Terriglobus albidus: one gene and its partner. The protein of the gene in region 2 interacts with the protein of the main gene of each other region in a pairwise test. Links are inferred from orthologs where the notes say so. Each region holds a gene or a part of one and is shown on either strand. Other genes may lie near its edges. The genes, in order: FTW19_RS07330 and FTW19_RS04760.

What was found.
Region 1: the proteins of FTW19_RS04760 (region 2) and FTW19_RS07330 interact in binary tests that used the Escherichia coli proteins (3 or more experiments, as listed by UniProt). The link is inferred for Terriglobus albidus from one-to-one orthologs.

The regions. Positions count from the first base shown.
Region 1 is NZ_CP042806.1:1,816,136-1,826,788, forward strand. What follows is about bases 4,061-6,848. They hold FTW19_RS07330 (acyl-CoA thioesterase), read left to right. Parts: upstream 4,061-5,143; coding sequence 5,144-5,554; downstream 5,555-6,848. Other genes in these bases: FTW19_RS07320 (hypothetical protein), read left to right, coding at 4,061-4,186; FTW19_RS07325 (hypothetical protein), read left to right, coding at 4,189-5,106; FTW19_RS07335 (porin family protein), read right to left, coding at 5,815-6,492; FTW19_RS07340 (c-type cytochrome), read left to right, coding at 6,594-6,848. Outside these bases: FTW19_RS07290 (acylphosphatase), read right to left, coding at 1-196; FTW19_RS07295 (hypothetical protein), read left to right, coding at 234-530; efp (elongation factor P), read right to left, coding at 580-1,140; FTW19_RS07305 (hypothetical protein), read right to left, coding at 1,373-1,708; pncA (bifunctional nicotinamidase/pyrazinamidase), read right to left, coding at 1,747-2,373; FTW19_RS07315 (hypothetical protein), read left to right, coding at 2,524-2,937; more of FTW19_RS07320, read left to right, coding at 2,984-4,060; more of FTW19_RS07340, read left to right, coding at 6,849-7,232; FTW19_RS07345 (DUF481 domain-containing protein), read right to left, coding at 7,280-8,446; FTW19_RS07350 (trimeric intracellular cation channel family protein), read left to right, coding at 8,726-9,394; FTW19_RS07355 (GvpL/GvpF family gas vesicle protein), read left to right, coding at 9,625-10,425; FTW19_RS07360 (helix-turn-helix domain-containing protein), read left to right, coding at 10,479-10,653.
Region 2 is NZ_CP042806.1:1,154,443-1,164,970, forward strand. What follows is about bases 7,866-10,528. They hold FTW19_RS04760 (acyl carrier protein), read right to left. Parts: upstream 9,486-10,528; coding sequence 9,246-9,485; downstream 7,866-9,245. Other genes in these bases: fabF (beta-ketoacyl-ACP synthase II), read right to left, coding at 7,982-9,232; rmuC (DNA recombination protein RmuC), read right to left, coding at 9,640-10,528. Outside these bases: FTW19_RS04720 (MFS transporter), read left to right, coding at 1-108; FTW19_RS04725 (IS110 family transposase), read right to left, coding at 418-1,506; FTW19_RS04730 (cupin domain-containing protein), read left to right, coding at 1,807-2,133; FTW19_RS04735 (TetR/AcrR family transcriptional regulator), read right to left, coding at 2,124-2,735; FTW19_RS04740 (DHA2 family efflux MFS transporter permease subunit), read left to right, coding at 2,803-4,476; NAD-dependent DNA ligase LigA, read right to left, coding at 4,823-6,934; FTW19_RS04750 (YIP1 family protein), read left to right, coding at 7,028-7,774. UniProt on the Escherichia coli protein: Carrier of the growing fatty acid chain in fatty acid biosynthesis.

The DNA of each region.
Region 1 (10,653 bases), 660 kb from region 2 along the record:
AGCCCCGTGAGCCCTTGCGGAGGTGCGTTTCCAGGTCTTTGAGTTTATCTCCCGAACCTGCGGCGACGCACTCCACTTCACCGCTGGGGAGATTGCGGACCCAGCCATTGAGGTTTAGTTCCGCAGCCTCGCGGTGGACGAACCAGCGAAAGCCAACACCCTGCACGCGACCGGAGATAAGGTAGTGACGCACCATGACTCTGGTCAGTGTAGAGCAAGTAGATAATCGGAATGTGGCTTTGAATTACAGCGTTGTGGCACAGAGTGTGGACGAGGTGCGCGATACCGGCAACTCTCCGTCTGTAAGCATGTGGGAGTTTTTGCAGGCGACGGGGCAGGAGGACTTGCTGCGGACGATCAGCATCTACGGCGAGAGCGGAAAGACACGCGAGCAGGCGCGGACGTATTACATGAATGGTGAGGCGCTGCGAGTGTGGCGGGCGATGGGCAAAGCGCCGACGATCGTGGGAGAGATGCACCGTCCGGCGAAGACTGCAGCGATGGTGTTTGGAGTGCCTTACAGCCAGTAAGGAGAAAAGGCTCGCCATCCGGCGAGCCTTTTCAGAAGGAATAGCGGCCTTAGGCGCGAGACATGTAGGCGCCTTCGGAGGTGTCGATGCGGATCTTCTCGCCTTCGTTGATGAAGGGAGGAACCTGCACCACCAAACCGGTCTCGGTCTTGGCGGGCTTGGTTACGGACGAGGCGGTCGCGGACTTGATGCCGGGCTCGGTCTCAACGACGGTCATCTCCACAACCTGTGGAAGCTCGATACCTACGGCCTTGCCGTCGTAGAAGCTGACGGAGATGCCGATATTCGGGAGCAGGTAGTCCACGGCGTCGCCAAGAATCTCGCGGGACAGGGTGGTCTGCTCGTAGGTAGCCGTGTCCATGAAGATGTAGTCATCACCGTCGTTGTACAGGTACTCCATCGCGATTTCATCGACGACGACGCGGTCGATGGCGTCGCCCGAGCGGAAGCGGTGCTCGAACATGGCTCCGGAGGAGAGGTTGCGCAGCTTGGCCTGGATGAAGGCGCGCAGGTTACCGGGGGTACGGTGCTCCACTGAGAAGACCATGTGGAGCTTGTCGTTGTGCTTGATGATCATGCCCGGGCGCATCTGGGTGGCGGGAATCGCCATGGTGTATCTCCTGAACTGTTCTGATGGTTTTCCGGGCGCAAAGGGCCGGATATGGCAGGGCGTGACGCGCTGCTTTTAGAACCTTCTTCGATTGTAGCTCAGGGCCGAGGATCCGGCCCGAGAGCATTTTCCCTGTGGGTGTAGTGTAGGGCGTACGCATCCTATGGGCGTTTTCCGCAATGAAAACGCCGCTGCACGCCCTTCTGGGATACCCAGCAACAGGGAAAACGCTTTAATCCAGGGCCAGGGGAGCGAACCCGGCAAACATCTGGGCGGCCTCGGGGAGCTGGTTGAGGGGGACGATCTCGCAGGCGGCGAAGTAGCGGTCCCACAGGGCTTTGACCTTCGCGTTATTGTGAGCCTTCTCGATACCGCCCTCCTCCCACTCGAAGACTTCGACGATGGTGCCATCGGCGGCGCGGCAGGCAATGAACTCGCGGCTGGTGGCCAGGCCCTCCGCACGCAGCAGCGGCAGGTGCTCGCGGGTGAGCTGCAGCAGATCGGCTTCTTTGCCGGGTCTAGGGCGGTAGGCGACGATGACGATACTGCGACCCTGGACTGAATTCATGCGAGACAGGGTAGCATGTGTGGAAAGGGCCGTTTCCTCTAGAGCAACGTGTCGCTTGAGATGCGGGCGATACCGGCCCGCTGCATCTCCACATTGACTCGAGCGACGGAGCCGTTGAGGTCGATGGCACGGCAGGCATCTTCAATGACGCAGGCGGTAAAGCCAAGGGAGACGGCGTCCATGGCGGAAAAGTGAACACAGTAGTCATAGGCCAGTCCGCAGAAGGACAGGCGTTGGATGCCACGTTCTTTCAGGGCGCCGCCGAGGCCGGTCGGGGTGGAGTGGTCGTTATCCAGAAAGGCGGAGTAAGAGTCAATGCGCGGGTTGTAGCCCTTACGGACAATCAACTCGGCGCGTGTGGTGTCGAGCTGCGGGTGGAAGGCGGCGCCTGCGCTCCCCTGGAGGCAGTGATCGGGCCAGAGGACCTGGGGGCCATAAGCCACCTGAATGGTCTCGAAGGGCTGGGCGCCGGGATGGGAGGTCGCAAACGAGATATGCCCCGCCGGATGCCAGTCCTGGGTAAGAATGACGTGGCCAAAACGCTCCTGCAGGCGATTGATCAGAGGAACGATCTCGTCGCCGTTTCGAACCTCAAGCGCACCGCCGGGGCAGAAATCGTTCTGCAGATCGATGATGACGAGGGCGTCAGTGGGCTGATGCGTCATGGTGTCTATTGTCCATCAAACGAAAGCGGAGATGATTTCATCGCTCTTTACGGAAGGCGAAAGGGACGGAGAGGTGTCAGTTGACACGTTAGGCGGGATTGTAGAATCTGAAACCGAACGTTACTCTCCCCCGAGAAGGCAGACGTAGAGATGGCAAAGCCCTCAGTAACAACAGTGACGATCGACGGCAATAAATTTAATGCGTTCGCGGTCAACGTGGCGCTTTCTACAGTCAGTGAAGTAGCGGGGATGCCCATGATGGGCTCTCTGAGCTGCAATATCCAGGTAAGTGTGGATATGCACGACAACACCAACATGCCCTTCTCAACGTTGAAGACTCTCTTCGACCTTGCGAATGTGGTGACCCGCGAAAAGATCAAAGACATCAAGGTCGAGTTCTGGCAGGATGATTCGCAGCAGGACGCTTTGTGCACATATGCGTTCAAGGGCTGGATCAGCCACTGGAATACGGGTAGCGGTGATGGCGCGAACCACACACTGACGATGAGCCTGCAGCCGACGCTGGACACGAAAAACTACGTCGACCTCAGGATGAGCAACTAGGTTCTCGCTGAGACGGCAGTCCTCGGAAGTAGAGGAGTGCCATTGCGTGACACAGATGGCAAATCCCACCGCACCAACCGGAATCAAGGTTGCGCTGAGCCTCGATCCTCCCGGTCCGACGTTTTACATCGGACGGAACGCGTGCATGCCCCAAATCCGCGCCACTGCGACCGTTACGGGCGCGGATGCCGTCGCATTACAGGGCGCGACCTACAACTGGGTGGTGACGCTCGTGATGCAAAACAAGAAAGTCCCTCTTTCCATGGGACGATCGGTGGCGCATCCGCCGATCAATCGAACTGGAGGACCGACCCTTGTGTTGCCGTTCACTAAAGTGCGCGGAGGGCAACTGACCGTGACAGTTACTGTGCGTGCACCAGGACTGGTATCACCGACCACTCCAGCTCTACCGCCGTCTGCTCTGACGGCGAGCCGGTCAGACCTGCAGATTCTCGGGACGAACCCTACGGAGAACGATCTGATTGCAGAAGGCGCCAGTGATTTGATGATCAAGATTATCCGGCATGAGTCGTCAACACGGCAGTTTCTGGAGGCGGGCAGTACGGCCCCTGGCTATCCACTGTTCAGCCAAGACCATAAGGGGGGCGTGGGCTTGACGCAACTTACGAGACCAGCGCCAAGTGATGACGAGATCTGGGATTGGAAAGCTAATCTCCGTGGCGGTATAGCTGTGCTGGCGAAGAAGACCCGGTACGCACGGAACTATTTGATCGGTTATGCGAGCAGTTCCGAATTCACGGAGTTGGTGAAGGCGTACAACGAAGCAAGAGCACGTGTGGTGATACCAAAACCAGGTATGCCGCCGGCTTCTCCGGCCACGCCTCCGCTACCGCTCGCAGTTACGCTACCGGCTCCTACGTCTGATCAGATCGATCGCGAAACGCTCCGCGCGTATAACGGTTACGGCCGCGGTCTCACTGATCCGGATTCAAAGACTGTCTATTATCTGCCGGAGTATGTTGCAAAAATTGGCACGGACGGTCTGCTCGAAGTAGCGGTGGGAGCAGATGGTAGAACTGGTGCGGCACACTGGCATGAAAATACAGCGGCGGATCGAGAGAAGTTCTGGCGCGATAAGAAACTGATCGAGCCAAACTCTAAAGGGCAGTATATCTATCCGGGAGATCCCGATTATGTAGCCAATGTTCTCAAGGTTGCCATTACCGATCCTCCGGCGCCAAGAGTTCAATCGATATCGGGCGCGTTGCTGTCGACACCTGAAAGGTAACCATGATGAAGCTTGTGCGATTGGTTTTGTTGGTTGCGACGGTATGGTGCGGGGTAGCCGGCCATGCGCAGTTCTTTTATGAGGCGAGTTGCAACGACGTCGAGAAATACGATGTCACCACCGGGAAACACGTGGCGACGATAAGTCTGGCTTCCCGTACTTCATTGTTTCCTGACGAGAGTCCGCGGACAGCCTTCTGCGATATAGACAACATGAAGTACGACGCAGCGCGTTCTATTGCGATAGTTGAGGTAAATGACGGGCGGTATCAGGTTTTTCGCCGGCTGGTCTTTACGGTTCCGCAGTTTCGTCTGGTCTCAGGACGTGTGTTATCTCGTAAGTGGCACGATGTTGGAGCGGGCGAGGAACCTGCGACAGATATGGTTGCGAAACTTGCGTTGCCAGGGATGTCGACTGACCCAAATCAAAGGGGGTGGCTGATGCTGGATGGTTATCAAGCCGACACCGATTTGGTGCAATGCACAGCATACGGACAAGGAAAGATGTTGTTATCGACTCCCGTAGAGAGCGCAGGAGATAAGGTGATCCTTCGAGTGACCTGCGCTGAAGGAACGAGGTTCCTCACCGCAAGAGGTGACACAAAGCAAATTATGTCTCTGAATCTGCCGCTCGAAGCCGGGTGGGGAGTCGCTTATACGACTAGCGACGCTCGCTATTTGTTGATTGCCGGTCGTCGCGAGTACGTGACGCAAGGTGGCGACAAAGCGTGGCTGGTGGATCTACAGACCAGCAAGCTCGTCGGACAATGGACTGATCCTCGTATGACACATGGGCGATTCCTAGGATTCGCTCGCAATGGCAATCTGCTTTTCCTGACTCATGGAGAGAACCTCGTGTTGAAGACGGGACTGACATTCCAGCCAACTCCGGAAGGGGATGCTTTCTTCGCCGACCGATGAATCCATTGCGGAATGAGCTCCTCAGTACACTAGCTGTATGCCAGCACCGACAGCCGAAGCACGTATCCGGGTCCGCTATGCCGAGACCGACCAGATGGGCGTGGTGTACCACGCGAACTATGTTGTCTGGTTCGAGGTTGGTAGAGTGGAACTTCTGCGCTCAATCGGCCTGCCGTACAAGCAGCTTGAGGAAGAGGGCATCCTGATCGCTGTAGCGGAGGTAAACGCACGCTACAAGCGTCCGGCGAGATATGACGATGAGATCGCGGTCCGTACGACCGTGAAGCAGGTTCGGGGATCGATCATCCGTATCGGCTATCAGGTCGTCCGCGTTACGGATGAGGAACTGCTCTGCGAGGGGGAGACGGTGCACGTAGTGATCGACCGCGAGTTCAAGCGGGCGAATCTGCCAGATGCGTATGCTGCCCGGATGGCAGGGGAGCAGTAAACCCTGGGGTGTTGCCCCGGGCTGATATAGAACGCGTCTCCACGCCAGCGAACAAGTTTGCCGAGGACCCCGGCCTTCAGCGCTTATATGGCCGGGCGCTCCACCCCTCACAACCTTAGGGTGGGCTCGGAATACCCAAAATCGAATTTGTCGATGCGCCCTAGGGTAGAGAAGCAGATTTCTCCGCTCCCTTTGGTCACTGCGAAATGACAAAAAAAGAAAGCCCGGCTAAGCCGGGCTTTCTCTAACCCATGGATCGGTTATTTGCTCTGGTGGCCCCAGCGATAGACGAGACCGGCGTTGAAGCCGACGTTGTGCTGCAGGGTGGAGCCGAAGGTCGTGATCTGGTAGGTCGGGGCGATGCGGAAGGCCAGGTTCGGGTAGAAGCTGTAGTCCACGCTGCCGCCGAGGGCGAAGGCGCCGGCGTTGCCGGTCTTCCATAGGCCCAGTGCAGGAGCGGGAACGCCCTTGGAGCCGCCATCGAAATTACCCATCGCCATACCGCCAAGCACGTTGACGTTCGCGCTCAGACGTTCCTTGCGATAGAAGCGGTACTGCGGTCCGCCCATGAAGGTGTAGTGCGTGATGAGCGGATCCCAGATGTTATAGGGGTTGTTGCCCGTCTTGGCATTGCCATAGTGGCCGCGGACATCACCGACGACCGCCCAGCGCGGGTTCAGGTAGTAGTTCCCAGCAACCTGCCAGCTGATCTCATTGTTGCGCTGCAGGAAATCACCCGAACGGAAGCGCAGGTAGCCGACGCCGCCGAAGACCTCGTACTTGTGAGAGTAGGTGTCCTCAATCATTTTGGCGATACGCGCCTGGCGATTGGCGTTCATGCGCCGCTGCCGGCGGTCCTGTTGTGCCTCGCCGTGAAAAGCCGTTCCCACAAGCGCGGCCAAGGCCAGCGCGCACACGATCCGCTTCAAACCGAACATCAAACGATACCCCTGCAGCCTTCTTGCTCTGTTAGTTTCAAACCAGGTGGACCGGCATTTGCGGCACACCCTTTTATTAGAACATCCCCGGCGCGGAATTCATGGCCAAACGATCCAGTAAAGGCTCTTCCAGTACATCCGGCTTGCTGCTTGGCGCGCTGCTGGGTGGCGGACTTGTTGCGGGTGCAGGATATTTGTATTCGCATCCGGCGGCGCTGCGCGGTGTCCGCAACTCCGTAGGAATCCACGGCGACTATCCAGGAGCAGAGGGCGGGGGAGCAGAGAAATCAGGCTCTGAGGCCGCGTCTGCAGCGAGTCGGCCGCCAGTGACGAAGCCTCAGGATAAGTCGCGTTCACAGGTGGAGACGCCTGCTCCGTCCGAGGTGGCGCCTCCGAATCCGGCTGCCGTTGCCGCCGGGCAGCCTCCCTTTGCCGCCAGCGAGGATGTCTTTGAGGCTGCGGCGCCGATCTACCGGAAGCAATGTGCTGCGTGCCATGGAACGCCCAGCGGAAAGCCACGGGTGGGAGGAGCTCCGCAGTTTTGGGTTGCGGGTGCGCCCGGTGTGGGCCATAAGGCGCCATCGGCGATTTATACGGTGATTGCCAAAGGGAGTCCCAAAGCCAGCGGTCATGCCTTTGCCGGCAAACTGACCAGCCAGCAGATCTGGCAGCTCACGTTGTTGCTGAAGGAAGCGGGCAACGATCTGCCCGATCCGGTTCGAAATCTGATGGGAGATTAAAACGGAAAGCCCGCATCTCGAGGATGCGGGCTTTGGTTTTAATCTGGCTACGGAAGAGTGTAGGTTACGCCAGTGATGAACTGGAAGGTGTTCTTTTTGAAGCCTGGCGATGGGTTGTTCAGGAAGGAGTCGCTGGCGGCGATGCTCATGCCGAGCTTTTTGAAGACCGGCATCGCTAACCCGGTACTGAAGTTTGCCGAATAAGCCTTGGGTTCGTTGAAGGCCGGCAGGAACTGCAGGGTTTGGGTGAAGATCATGGAACGCGGCAGGGTTCGCTTGTAGGCCTCACCAATGCTTGCGCCGATCAGGTTCAGATTGCTGGTTGAATCCTCAAACTGCTGTTTCTCGTAGTGAATATCGCCTTTGACGTCGAGTTGTTGTTTCGCGTCCAGGACGGGGGTCCAACCGACGCCGGCGCCGTAGATTTGTTGCAGATCCAGGCCGGAGGAGAAGTTGTGATCGAAGGCCAGAGTGCCCAGGTAATAGAACTTCTTCGAGACGTACTGGTCGCGTTCGACATCCGTGTGGAAGATGCTGGTTTTGACCACGGAGTCAGGCGTTGGTGGAGTCGTTTGCGGAATCACCGGCGTGGTGAGTTTTCCGTAGGCCTCTGAGAGGTCGAAGATGGTGCGATTCCGTGTCTGCAGATAGGGCACTGAAGGGATGGTGCGGACCAGTTTCACGCCGGCGGTAAAAGTGCCGCCGTGCTGGGTGCTCTGAACAAAGGAGGCGCCGCCGGTGACGGTGCCTGCCCATCCATAGAGAGGGCCGGCCTTCTTTTCGAGTTCGCGGTCGTAGACGCTCTGGTCGATGATGTAGGCCACGTTGCTGACCGGGACCGTCTCAACCTGTCCCATGGGATGCATCAGGGTGACGGTGTGGTCGTCGACGGTGACCATGCCGGTCTGGGTATTGGTACGGGTCGCAGGGGTGTCTTTCTTGAGGACGGCGAAGCTGCCGTTGGAGCGGAGCTCCTTGATCTTGCTTAGGGGAATGGTGACTTCCCCGACAATATCGCTCTTGAAGATGATGGAATCGCCGACGCCGCGCACCAGGGTTCCGGTTAATTGATCGCCATTCTTGAAGACGATGACGTCGGGGTTTGATTTTTCTGTGTTCGGTTTATCTGCGGCCGGCTTATCTTCCGCCGGCATGATGGCTGGGGCCAGAATCAGGAACAGCACCACTCCGCGCACACGTTTGAACAGGGACATGAACTCGCGATTTCCTCTCAACAAAAAATAGGTTTTCGTGCGGTTTGTCTCGGGTTACGGGACCCTCATCCCATAGCCACATCAACGGGCATTCTCATAAGATGATGTCATCTTTCCCTTACGCAGACGAGGGCACGCGCCATGAAGTCTCTTATCGATATGATCGTTCGTATTCTTTCCCTCGTAGGTATCTCGAACCCCGAGGACTCGCGCAAACGCCGGGAGGCAAACGGGCCAAGCTGGCGTGACAAGCTGCCTGAGGACGGAAAAAAATAGCCCATGCTGCCCGCGCTGCCGCATGCTCCTATCCGCAGCTCTACGATCTCGACCGTCATTGAGTATCTGGCGCTGGGAGTCGGTGCGTTTGCAGGAGCGTTGGCGGTACGGCGCGACCAGCGCTACCACTATGACTGGATAGGGGTGCTGGGTCTGGGAATGATCTCCGGTGTGGGTGGTGGTGTAACCCGCGACATCATCCTGCAGCAGGGCGTACCGCTTTCGTTTGACCACCCGTCTTATCTCACCTGCGCCCTTGGAGGCGCGAGCCTGGCGCTGTTCTTCGGCTCGGTGGTGGGAGCGCGCGTGCAGCGTTTCATCTTTTTTATCGATGCACTCTCCCTGGGTCTGTTTGCGGTCGCCGGGGCGACCCGGGCGCAGGACGCCGGCCTGGCGTTCTTACCATGCCTGCTGCTGGGAATTACCACGGCCGTCGGCGGGGGAGCCCTGAGGGATGTCTTCAGTGGCCGGACACCGGCCGTCTTTGAGAGGGGCGAGCCATATGCCCTGGCTGCAACCGCTGCTGCTGCAACCTATCTGACAGCCGAACGGCTGGGATTGTCCCCGGAGACCAGCTCAACCCTGGGATCTGCGATGGGTTTCCTGCTGCGCCTTTTATCGAATTTCTTCGCCTGGCGAACTCCCTCCATGCGCCTGAACCGCAAGGGATAAAGGAAAGACCGGAAGAAGGCCCCCGGTGCCTTCGGTTTTTTCTTCAAACCCGCAACAAAACATCTGCTTGCCAAACGTTGTATGGCGGGCATAGTATCCGTTTCGCAATCGGTTCAGTCCACCGTAGTGGTCGAACCAGCTGCCAAACGTCGTTGAGCTTTACCGCACTTTATACGTCGATAACGGCCGAAGGGATGTATCTGATTCCTAAGGTTTTATGCGGAGATAATATGTCTTGGTATGCATACTGTATCGCTGAACGTCAGGCGTTTCCGGAACTTTCGCGGCATCGTCGTCCGATGCCCCTGGAGAACGTAAAGGGCCTCTTTGGAAATCAGGTATTCCTCTTTCCGGCGAGCGACCTCGCCGTTCTGGTTTCTGAGCACTCTGAGGAAGATGCAGCCCGCATCGATCAGCAGTGCCAGAAGGATCACGCACGCGTGATCGCCGACTGTTTTAAACAGACGACGCTTTTGCCATTTCGTTTCAACACTACGTTTACGGATGACGACGCGCTGCGGCGGTCGATCCGTTCCAACCATCGCCACTTTGTCGCCAACCTGGAGCGCTTCCAGGGCAAGGCGGAGATGCATCTGAAGGTCCTGGTCGACGACGTCGAAGGCGCCTCCAAGATGCAGACCTGCTGTGCCGGCAAAGAGTATCTGGCTGGTCTGCGTGAGCAGGCTGCCCGCCAGCGTGAGCGTCAGGCTCGCGCCCGGGCACTGTCGGTACAACTGAACCGTATGTTCCTGCCGCTGGCGGAGGAGATCTCCTGCAAGCGCCTGGACTCCGGCAAGCTGTTGATCGACATCGCTCACCTGATCGATCGCAAGTGTGTGGAGCGTTACCAGAATAAGTACGTCCAGGCGCAGCAGACGATGAAGGATTGCCAATTCCAGCTTTCCGGCCCCTGGCCGCCGTATCACTTCGTGCATCGTCCTCAGACCGGGCATCAGACCCACCAGCCGGCGGTTCCGGCTCAGGTGGTCGCTGCCGCGGCACGTGTGCCGGTGGCTGCTGTCAGCGCATAACTTTCGAAAGAACTCCGCACAAAAGCCCCGCTGAAGGCGGGGCTTTTGTTGTTATGAGCGAAGGAAATATAACAAATATTGTTATAATACAGAAGATGACCGGCGAAGAGCTCAAAATAGCCCGTTCCGCCCACCACTGGACTCAGGTCGAGGCAGCGAAGCACCTTGGTGTTACCCAGGCCTACCTATCTATGGTTGAACGTGGATCTCGTCCGGTTTCGGAAGAAC
Region 2 (10,528 bases):
CTCTCAGACAGAGGACATGGGTATGGCAGCGGCCTGGTAACAGTAGCACTGCTGCTCTTAATCGGAGCCGGCCTGGCGGTGATTGTGCAGCGCCGGGCTTCTTCCTAAGCCACAATGCTGAACGATTGAGGTTCGACCATACTGGACACGGAACATTGCCCTCAGCGGCTTCTATGAGACGGCTGTATGGGTCAAGTTTTTTCCTTCATAGAGTTTTTGTATTTGCAGTTGCGGTTGTGTTTTGGATTCATCTCGGGGCTTCTATCCGCACTCGCAGTGAGCCGCTAAGGGACTCGGTGCCTGTTGGGACCCGATGGTGATGAATTGGGGCTGCTATCTGAAGCACGACCTGTATGGCCCAGCCGCTGAGCGCAGTCACCCGGACACGAGATTGTTCTGCTTTGGCCGATCCGCGGTTCAGGCTACGGTGGCCATTGCAGGTTGAGGGAAGTGTTGGAAGCTCTGTCCGCTGCGCCACATGCTGTGCAACAGGACCGCCAGTTTACGGGCCACCGCCACGATAGCTCGCTTTTTTGCTCTCTTGCCTCCACTGGATGCCAGCTTGAGGCCCCAGCGACGCAAGGCTGAGTCAGGACCGAAGCGACCCAGGATGTATTGCGCCGACTGCACCAGCAGACTTCGTAAATATCGGTTGCCGGTCTTGGAGATGCCTAACTCCGGATCCGAGTCCCCCGACTGACTTTGTCCGGGTCGCAGACCGAGCCACGCACCTGCGGAACGGTTGCTTGCTATATTGGGCCGGTCCAGCGTGAGTACATACGTGGCCGCCACCACAGGACCCACGCCTGGAACCGTACGCAGCACACCGATCTCCGGATACCTGGTACCCAGCTTTTCGATCTGTTCTTCCATACTGTCGATCTGACGGTTCAACGTCGCGATCTGCTCCAACAACGGAACCGCTACCGTCGTCAGCACAGACGGAATCGATGCCCGCACCCGCACAGGAAACGACTCGGTGGAACAGGCCGGCAGACGGCCACCGGCGCTTTTGACCAGGCCACGCAACGCGTTGACCAGCATCGTCCGCGCACGTACTAGCGTAGCCCGCGCCTGGATCAGGTTCAGGTCCTGCTGCCGCTCCATGCTGCGGTGAAGCAGCGGCGCCAGCAACTTAGGATCAGACGCCGCGAAGCGAGCCAGCTGCTCGGCATCGTTGCGATCGTTCTTCGATTCACTCGAGCTGATCGCCGCGATCTTGCGCGCATTGGCCACGATCACCTGATGACCTAAAGACTTGAGCAAACGGCTTACCCACGGAGAGTGCGTGCCGCACTCCAGTGCTATTCGCTGCCGCTCCTCGCCCTCGAAATGACGTCGGAACGCCGCCTCCGTACTCTGGATACGACCTTCCTCCATCACTTCCTTCGCTGCGTTCAACAGACAGTAGTGGCTGTAACGGTCCCCTAAATCAAGCCCTACCGTCAGCGCTGGCCTGTCACTCCCCATTTCCTTTAACCACTGCGCTTTGCTAACCTTCTTCATCGGCTGGTCTCCTTGAGCACCCCGAGTGCGTGCGAACAGCTTAGCTGCTTCGCGAGGCCAGCCGTCTCATCCCATCTGAAGCCGCGTATCTTCTCACGTCGGTACGGCATGGCTAAAGCCATGCCCTTAAGCAAGACGGAACACCATTGGCGTTTCCAGGTCTGGGGAGAGATAGTAGCGGGCCGAAGGTCCGCTCTATCGCGGAAGCAGATTTCTCCGCTTTCGCTGCGAAATGACAAACAAAGATGCATCGTTCAAATCGGTGCCGCTGCTCCTACCGGCATCACGTATGCTGAAGCCATGAGCGATGTGGTGCACCGCAATAACGAACAGATGACCAATCCAGAGCCCGGCCTGAAGCGCCAGGTGATGAGCTATACGCCGGAGATGATGCTCGTCCGGCACACCATGGAGCCCGGATGGGTCGGTGCGGCGCACTCGCATCCGCATCAGCAACTGGTCTTTGTCGTCAGCGGACACATCGTGCTCACCACACCCGACGGCGATCACACGCTGCGTGCCGGTGACAGCATCATCGTGCCTGGGGACGCCGTGCATCAGGCGCGTGCGTTTGAGGCCAGTGAGGTATTGGACGTCTTCACGCCCTATCGCGAAGACTACGCCTGAGTGCGAAGGCCGATAGCAGGCAGCACCAGCGAAAGTAGAATTGCTGTGTCCTGTTCCGGAGTGCTGTCGGCCTCGCCGTAGAGACGGCGTTCATTCATGCCGCGCAGCATGTCCATCACAGCCCATCCGATCGGCTCGAAGTCGCGTGCTGGAATCTCACCGGCGTTGACGCCGTCTTCGAAGATCCCCACCAGCTCCCGCACGGTGGCCTGCAGCAGAGTGTGGGTCTGTTTCCGGTGGCTGCGTTCGCGGCCGAGTGTCACCAGCATGCGGTAGACATTGGGCTGCGTCTCCCAGAAACTCATACGGATCTGCAGCAGGACACGCAGGCGGTTCGCAGTTCCGGTCACGCCTTCAAGTGCCTCGCGAATGCGCTCGCGCTGCTCCTCGATGGCCTGCAGGACGGCGGCCTCGTAGATCTCTTCCTTGGAGGAGAAGTAGAGATAGAGCGTCCCTTTGGCGACCTTGGCTTTTTCGGCAACGTCGTCCATGCGGGTCTCCGCAAACCCCTTCTTGCCAAAGAGTTTCAGGGCAGCATCCAGGATCTCGGAACGGCGAAAATCCGTTAGAACCTGGCGACGGGATTTCGGTCGGACGGACACTCAAGCCAAGCTAACATAATGAATCCCGGCCGGGTTTTACCTCTCTAATGACTAGCCAGTCATTTTTATGACCAACCAGTCTGCGATTCTCGAAGCCGAAGAAGAGCTCAGCCAATCGGCGCAGGGGTCCGAGCCGGGCGTTCCGCTGGAGACTCAAGCAGAGAAGCCGGCTGCGGCTATTCCGCATTTCAATCCATGGATTATTGCGCTGGTTGTAACCATGGGCACCTTCATGGAGGTGCTCGATACCTCCATCGCCAACGTTGCCCTGCCGCACATCGCTGGCTCGCTCTCGGCTTCACAGGACGAGAGCACCTGGGTGCTGACGACCTATCTCGTTGCCAACGCCATCATCCTGCCCATCAGCGGCTGGATCTCGTCTGTGCTTGGCCGGCGGAATTTTTATCTCGGCTCTGTGATTCTGTTTACTGCGTTCTCTGCAGCCTGCGGATTAGCGCCTACGCTGGGGATGCTGGTGATCTTCCGCGTTCTGCAGGGACTGGCCGGTGGTGGCCTGCAGCCCTCCGTGCAGGCCATCCTGGCCGATACCTTTCCGGGTAACAAACGTGGCATGGCGATGGCCGTCTATACCGTCGCCATCCTGTGCGCTCCCGTGCTCGGTCCGACACTCGGTGGATGGATTACCGACAACTACTCCTGGCGCTGGATCTTCTACATCAACATTCCTGTCGGCATCGCCTGCGCCTTCTTTACCCGCATCGTGCTGCACGATCCACCGCATCTCACGGCGGCACGCAAGGCGCAGAAGGGCAAGCCGCTGCAGGTCGACTTCGGCGGCCTGGCACTGATCTCTATCGGCCTGGGTGCGCTTGAGATCGTCCTCGATAAGGGACAGGAACTCGACTGGTTCGGTTCCACCTTCATCACCTGGAGCAGCATCATCGCCGTTGGCTGCCTGTTGGGCGCCATCGTATGGGAGCTGCGTGTCGATAAGCCGGTGGTGAACCTGCGCCTGCTGCGCGAGCGCAACTTCGCCATCTGCTGCACCATCGTGCTGGCGCTTTATACCGCTCTGTATGCAACGACATTTCTTCTGCCGCAGTTCATGCAGCAACTGCTTGGCTATGACGCGACGACGGCCGGTATCGCCGTGTCGCCCGCAGGTCTGGTGACGATGGCGGAGGTCCCGCTCGTTGGCTGGCTGCTTAGCCGTGGCGCCGATGCGAGACGGATGATCGCGATGGGCATTGCGATGATCACGCTGGGCACATGGTGGCTCTCACACGGAAACCTGGATGTGGCCATGAGCGACATGATCTGGCCGCGCATCGTGCAGGTGATGGGTGTGGGCCTTACGACTGTGCCGCTCAGTACCATCATGTTCCGCTTCCTGCCTGGAGACCAGACCAGCAACGCCGCAGGTATCTATGCCTTGGTGCGCAACGAAGGCGGAAGCATCGGCATCGCGATCTCAAGTACATTCCTGCAACGTATGGCGCAGACACACCAGGCGTATTTGTCCTCGAACATCACCGCCAGCAACGTGGCTGCGATGCAGGCGGCGCATGCGTTGGGTGGAGCGGTGGGCGGTGCTACGCCGGATGCGAGTTACGCAGGACTGGCGCTGGTCTATCACCAGTTACAACGGCAGGCGGAGCTGCTGGCGTATATGGATCAGTACAAGCTGTTTGCGTATGTGCTGCTTGGTGTGTTGCCGCTGGTGCTGTTGTTGAAACGTCCGCCGAAGCATATTGGCAAGGTGGAGTTGGACGCTCACTAGGGTGTGGGGATAGAGAAATCTGCTTTTGCTATCGAGCCTTCGCGGGCTTTCCGCCCAAGCGCCATTGTTTTGCTTAAGGGCACGGCTTCAGCTGTGCCAAAACAGTGCTTGAAGGATTTGCGGCTTTAGCCGCTGAGGTACTTGAGCGGAATGATTGACCTCAGCGGCTAAAGCCTCGGTCCTTACCGATGCCACTATGGGACGGCTGAAGCCGTCCCCTTAAGCAAGGCATTCGCGCGTTGCGCGAACCGGAAACGCGCTGGTTCATGCCTTATATCTTCTCGAAGCAGGTCCTTCGCTAAGGCTCAGGGTGACAACCTAAAACAAGACGGGTCGAGCTGGACGCTCATTGACCAAACATGGCGAGAAGGGCGGCTTCATCAATCACCTTCACACCGAGCTCGTTGGCCTTGTCCAGTTTCGACCCCGCCTCATCTCCTGCGACGACATAAGTTGTTTTCTTGCTGACCGAGCCTGAGACTTTTCCTCCGGCTGCTTCAATCATCGTCTTCGCATCCTCGCGCTTGAGTGTAGGCAGCGTTCCAGTGAGTACGAAGGTCATGCCTTCAAGCTGGGAGGTCTTCTGACGCTTTTCCGCGGTAAAGCTGAAGCCAAGCTTGTGCAGACGCTCTACGAGCTGCCGGTTCTTGTGGCCCGCGAAGAACTCATGAATGGCCTCCGCGACTTTAGGACCGATCTCAGGCACGCGCTGCAGCTCTTCTTCGGTGGCATCCATCAATGCCTGCATGGCCTCGTAGTCTTGCCCGCGTGAGGCAAACTCTTCGGCCAGCAGTTGTGCGGTGCGTTCGCCGACATGACGAATACCCAGACCCAGAAGGACACGCCACAGCGGATTCTTCTTCGAGCGCTCGATCTCATCCAGCAGTGTCTGCGCCGACTTCTGACCGATTCGCTCCAGCGTGAGCAACTGATCCATCGTCAGGGTGTACAGATCGGCGACGGAATGGATCAGCGCCTTGCGAGCGACCGGTTCCGCGGCCTCTTCCTCCCCTTCGGCGGGGGCCATCTCTGCCTGCCCGAGTAGCTGCGCGACAAGCGCATCTCCCAGACCTTCGATATTCATTACACCGCGCGATGCGAAGTGCAGCAGCTCTTCGCGCAGGCGTGCCGGGCAACTGGCATTGACGCAGCGCCAGTCCACCTCGCCTTCCTCACGAACGACGGGCTCGTCGCAGACCGGGCAGTGTGTCGGGAACTCAATCTCTTCGGTTCCGCGTGGATGGCTCTCGTCCACCTTCACGATCTTCGGAATCACATCGCCGCCGCGTTCGACCTGCACCCAGTCGCCGATGCGCACACCCAGACGCTGGATCTCGTCGGCATTGTGCAGTGTTGCATTGCTGACGGTGGTGCCGCCAATGAAGACAGGTGTCAGACGCGCTACAGGAGTCAGCTTGCCGGTGCGTCCTACCTGGAAGCCAACGCCCTTCAATTGCGTCACGCCTGCACGGGCTGCAAATTTATAGGCGATCGCCCATCGTGGAGCTTTGCCGGTAAATCCCAGCCGCGCCTGCTGTGCCGTTGAATTGACTTTTACGACGACACCATCGATCTCGTAACCGAGATCGTCACGCTGGGCCTCGGCCTTTTCAATGAACTTCAAGACTGTATCGATGGTCTTCGCGGAGGAGCCATGCATGTTCACGCGGAAGCCCGCCGTCTTCAAGGCATCGAGCGTTTCCTGCTGGCCCGGCAGAAGTGTCTCGCCTTCGCGCAACAGGAAGTAGGCGTAGAAGTCGAGCCGACGCTGGGCGACGATGTTTGGTTCCAGTGTCCGGATTGTGCCGGCGGCGGCATTGCGTGGGTTCGCCTTTACCGGCAGACCCGCCGCGACTGCCTCTTCGTTCATCCTCTGGAAGGCGGCCTGCGGCATCACCACTTCACCGCGGACCTCGAACTGCTGCGGCATGCCGGCCTTCTTCAGCTTCGCGGCAGAGACCGCAAGGGGCACGCTACGGATGGTACGGACATTGGTCGTAACGTCTTCGCCTGTCGTACCGTCGCCACGTGTGAGGCCGCGTTGCAGTACGGAGGCTCCATTCGCTGAAGCTCCGTAATGCAGCGCCAGCGAGAGGCCATCCAGCTTCAACTCGCAGACGAACTCGACTGTCTCACCTGCAGGCAGTGCGGCATGTACACGGTCGGCCCAGGCGCGCAGCTCCGCCTCGTTGTAGGCGTTATCGAGTGAGAGCATGGGGCGCGAGTGCGCCACCTTGGCAAAACCTTCTTTCGGGCGCCCGCCGACGCGCTGCGTTGGCGAGTCGGGTGTGATCAGCTCTGGATGCTCCGCCTCCAGAGCTTTCAACTGGTTCATCAGAGTGTCGTACTCAGCGTCCAAGATCTCGGGAGAGTCCTCGACGTAGTACAGGTACTCGTGGTGACGCAGGGCTTCGCGCAGCGATTCGATTCGGGCTTCGATCTTGGATTCAACACTCATGCCATTCGCATGATAGAACGGCCGCTTGTCCATTTTCATGATGGCCGGACGGGCGTTTCGGCCTACAATCGCTTCGCACAGAGAAAGGCGCCTATGACTGAAGCCACAGTTCCCACCGCAGAGCCAGGACTCTCGCAGATTCAGCGGGTCATTTACACCTTTACCGCTCCGTCAAAGACCTTTACCGACATTCTTTATCGCAGCCGTAACGTGCTGTTGCCCATTCTGCTCATCATCGTGGGCTCCTACATCTTTACCTTCAGTGCGGCTACGCGTGTCGGATATGACGCTCTGGCCGACAGCGCCATCAAAGCCAATCCGAAGATGGAAGAACGGGTGCAGGGTATGACGGCCGAACAGGTGGCAACGGTCCAGAAGCAGCAGGTGATCGGTATGAAATTCACCGTCTATGCCTTCCCGGCGGTATTTGTCATCTTCGGTGCGCTGTTTACGCTTTTCTTCTGGGGGACGGTGAACTTCGGTTTCGGCGGCGAAGCAACCTATGGCCGGCTCTTCGCCGTGATGATGTATGGTTCCCTGATCGCTGTTACGAAACTTCTGCTGGCCACACTCATGTTGTGGGTGACGGACCCGCCGGAGATTTTCACCTTTCAGGATCCGGTGGGTACAAATCTCGGGTATTACCTCGATCATCACAGCGGGCCGCTGTATGCATTGCTGACCTCAATCGACATCTTCGAGATCTGGGAGTACATCGTGCTCGGAATCGGCTGCGCGATCGTTGCAAAGCTGCCGATCCGCAAAGGGATCATCGCCGTCTTTATCTGGTGGACGCTGGTCGTGCTTATGAAAGTCGGCTTCGCGGCTGCGTTTAGTTGAGGCAGTATCTTTAGAGCTGTCATCCTGAGCGTAGCGAAGGACCTGCTTTTATGAGTTACGCAAGAAAGCAGATCCTTCGCTTCGTCACCCCAGCGAACAAAGTTCGCCGGGGACCCCGTACGCTCAGGATGACAAGTTGAAGTTGTATGCGACACCAAAAAGCCGCGAGATTACTCTCGCGGCTTTTGCTTTTGTATCGTATGAAAATTACTCAGACCACTTTTTGAAGACCAGCGAACCGTTGGTTCCGCCGAATCCGAAAGAGTTCGACAGAGCGTAGTCGATCTCCACGGACTGCGACTTTCCGGGAACGTAGTTCAGCTTGCACTCCGGATCTACGTTCTCAAGATTCATCGTCGGCGGAGCGATACTCTTCTGCATCGCCATGATCGTGATGCCCGCCTCCAGGCCGCCGGCGCCGCCCAGGAGGTGGCCCGTCATCGACTTGGTGGAGCTAACCAGCAGCTTGTGGCTCAGCGCGTGTTCGCCGAAGAGGTTCTCAATACCCTTGGACTCCAGGGCATCGCCCAGCGGCGTGCTGGTAGCGTGTGCGTTCAGGTAGGCAACCTGCTCCGGCTTGATGCCTGCCCACTTCAGCGCATTGGCCATGGCGCGGTAGCAGCCTTCGCCCTCGGGAGCCATACCGGTCATATGGTAGGCATCCGAGCTCATGCCGTAGCCGACGACCTCGGCCAGGATGGTGGCGCCGCGTTTCTTGGCGAACTCCAGCTCTTCGAGGATCAGGATGCCCGCGCCTTCGCCCACCACGAAGCCGTCGCGGTCCTTGTCCCAGGGCCGGCAGGCGTGTGTCGGGTCGTCGTTGCGGGTGGAGAGCGCCTTCATCGCGGCAAAGCCACCCACGCCCATGGGCGTAATAGCTGCCTCGGCGCCGCCGGCGATCATCGCGTCGGCATCGCCGCGCTCGATGATGCGGTATGCGTCGCCGATGGAGTGCGCGCTGGTAGTGCAGGCCGTGGCTGTGGCCTCATTCGGTCCCTTGGCTCCAAAACGAATGGAGACATGGCCCGCAGCCAGGTTCACGATGGAAGCCGGAATGAAGAAGGGTGAGATCTTGCGTGGACCGCCCTGCATCAGGTTGGTGTGCTCACGTTCGATGACATCGAAACCGCCGATGCCCGAGCCGATGTGCACGCCCACCATCTCGGCGTTTTCGGGGGTGACCTTCAATCCACTCTGTTGCATCGCTTCCTCGGCTGCGGCGATGGCGAAGTGGATGAAGCGGCCCATCTTGCGGGCCTCTTTTTTATCGATGAACTTGTATGGATCGAAGTCCTTGACCTCGGCGGCAAAGCGGACGGGGTGGCCTTCCAGAGGGAAGGCCGTAATCTCCGCCATACCGCTCTTGCCGGCCATCAGTCCATCCCAAACCTCCACGGCCGTGTTACCGACACCGCAGATCAGGCCCAGGCCTGTTACAACGACGCGACGCTTTTCCACGTGATTCCTTTGGTTACTTCTTCGAGTGCGACTCGATGTACTCGATCGCGTCCTTTACGGTCTTGATCTTCTCGGCGTCTTCATCCGGAATCTGGATGTCGAAGGCTTCCTCAAACTGCATGACCAGCTCGACGACGTCCAGGGAGTCGGCGCCCAGGTCTTCCTGGAAGCTGGCACCGGGGGTCACCTCGGCCTCGTCCACCTGAAGCTGCTCCACAATGATTGATTTCACCTTTTCTGAAACATCTGCCATGAGTTGAGTCTCCTGTCTCTTTCCCTCTATGAATCTCGGTACTGCAAAAACCTGATGCGTCTGCGACCGTACGCGGCCAATTTCCGCGAAATCTTAGGATACGAAACGCCCTGTTGAGTGTAAAACAACCGGGTGCAAAGGAAAACGAACCGGGTTAAAACGGTTCCTCTTCCGATGCGGCCAGCAGGGGGGCCATGTTCCCCAATTCCGGGAACGGAATCTCGTCTCCATCGCCCGGATTGCCTGCATCCATCTCGACTTCCCGCAGGGTCCGGTTGATGGCCCGGGTGCGGACATTCAGGCTCTCGATGGTGTTCTGCACCGTGCTGACCTGCTTTTCCATCTTCGACATCAGGTCGCCGAACTTGCTGAATTCACTGCGTGTCTTCGAGAGCACCTTCCAGACGTCGTCGCCCTTTTCCTGGATGGCGAGCATGCGGAAGCCCATCTGGAAGCTGGTCAGAATGGCTGATAATGTGCTCGGACCGGCGATGGTGACGTTGCACCTGGACTGAATCTCCGCCTGCAGGCCGTCGCGGCGCATCACCTCAGCGTACAGGCCCTCCGTCGGCAGGAACATGATGGCGTGCGGCGTGGTCACCGGCGGCTGGATGTACTTGTCGCAGATGCGCTTCCCTTCGGTCCGGATGGCGGCCTCGAAGGCCCTGCCTGCGGTGTGAACCTCTTCCGGATTGCCGCGCTCGTAGGCCGCTTCCAGACGTTCCCAGTCTTCGCGCGGGAACTTGGCGTCGATGGGCAGCAGGGTTTCGCCCTGGGGGCTGGGGAAGCGGACAGCGTACTCCACGACCTCCAGGCTGTTTGCCTTGACCCGGGCATTTTGCAGGTACTGGCTGGGCGCCAGCATCTGCTCCAGCAGCATGCCGAGCTGGACTTCGGCGAAACCGCCGCGCGACTTCACGTTGGTGAAGATGCGGCTCAGGTCGTCGACACCTTCGGAGAGCTTGGACATCTCGCCCAGTCCGGCGTGCACCTTGGTCAACTGGTCCGTTACCTGCCCGAAGCTCTCGGTCAGACGGGTCTGC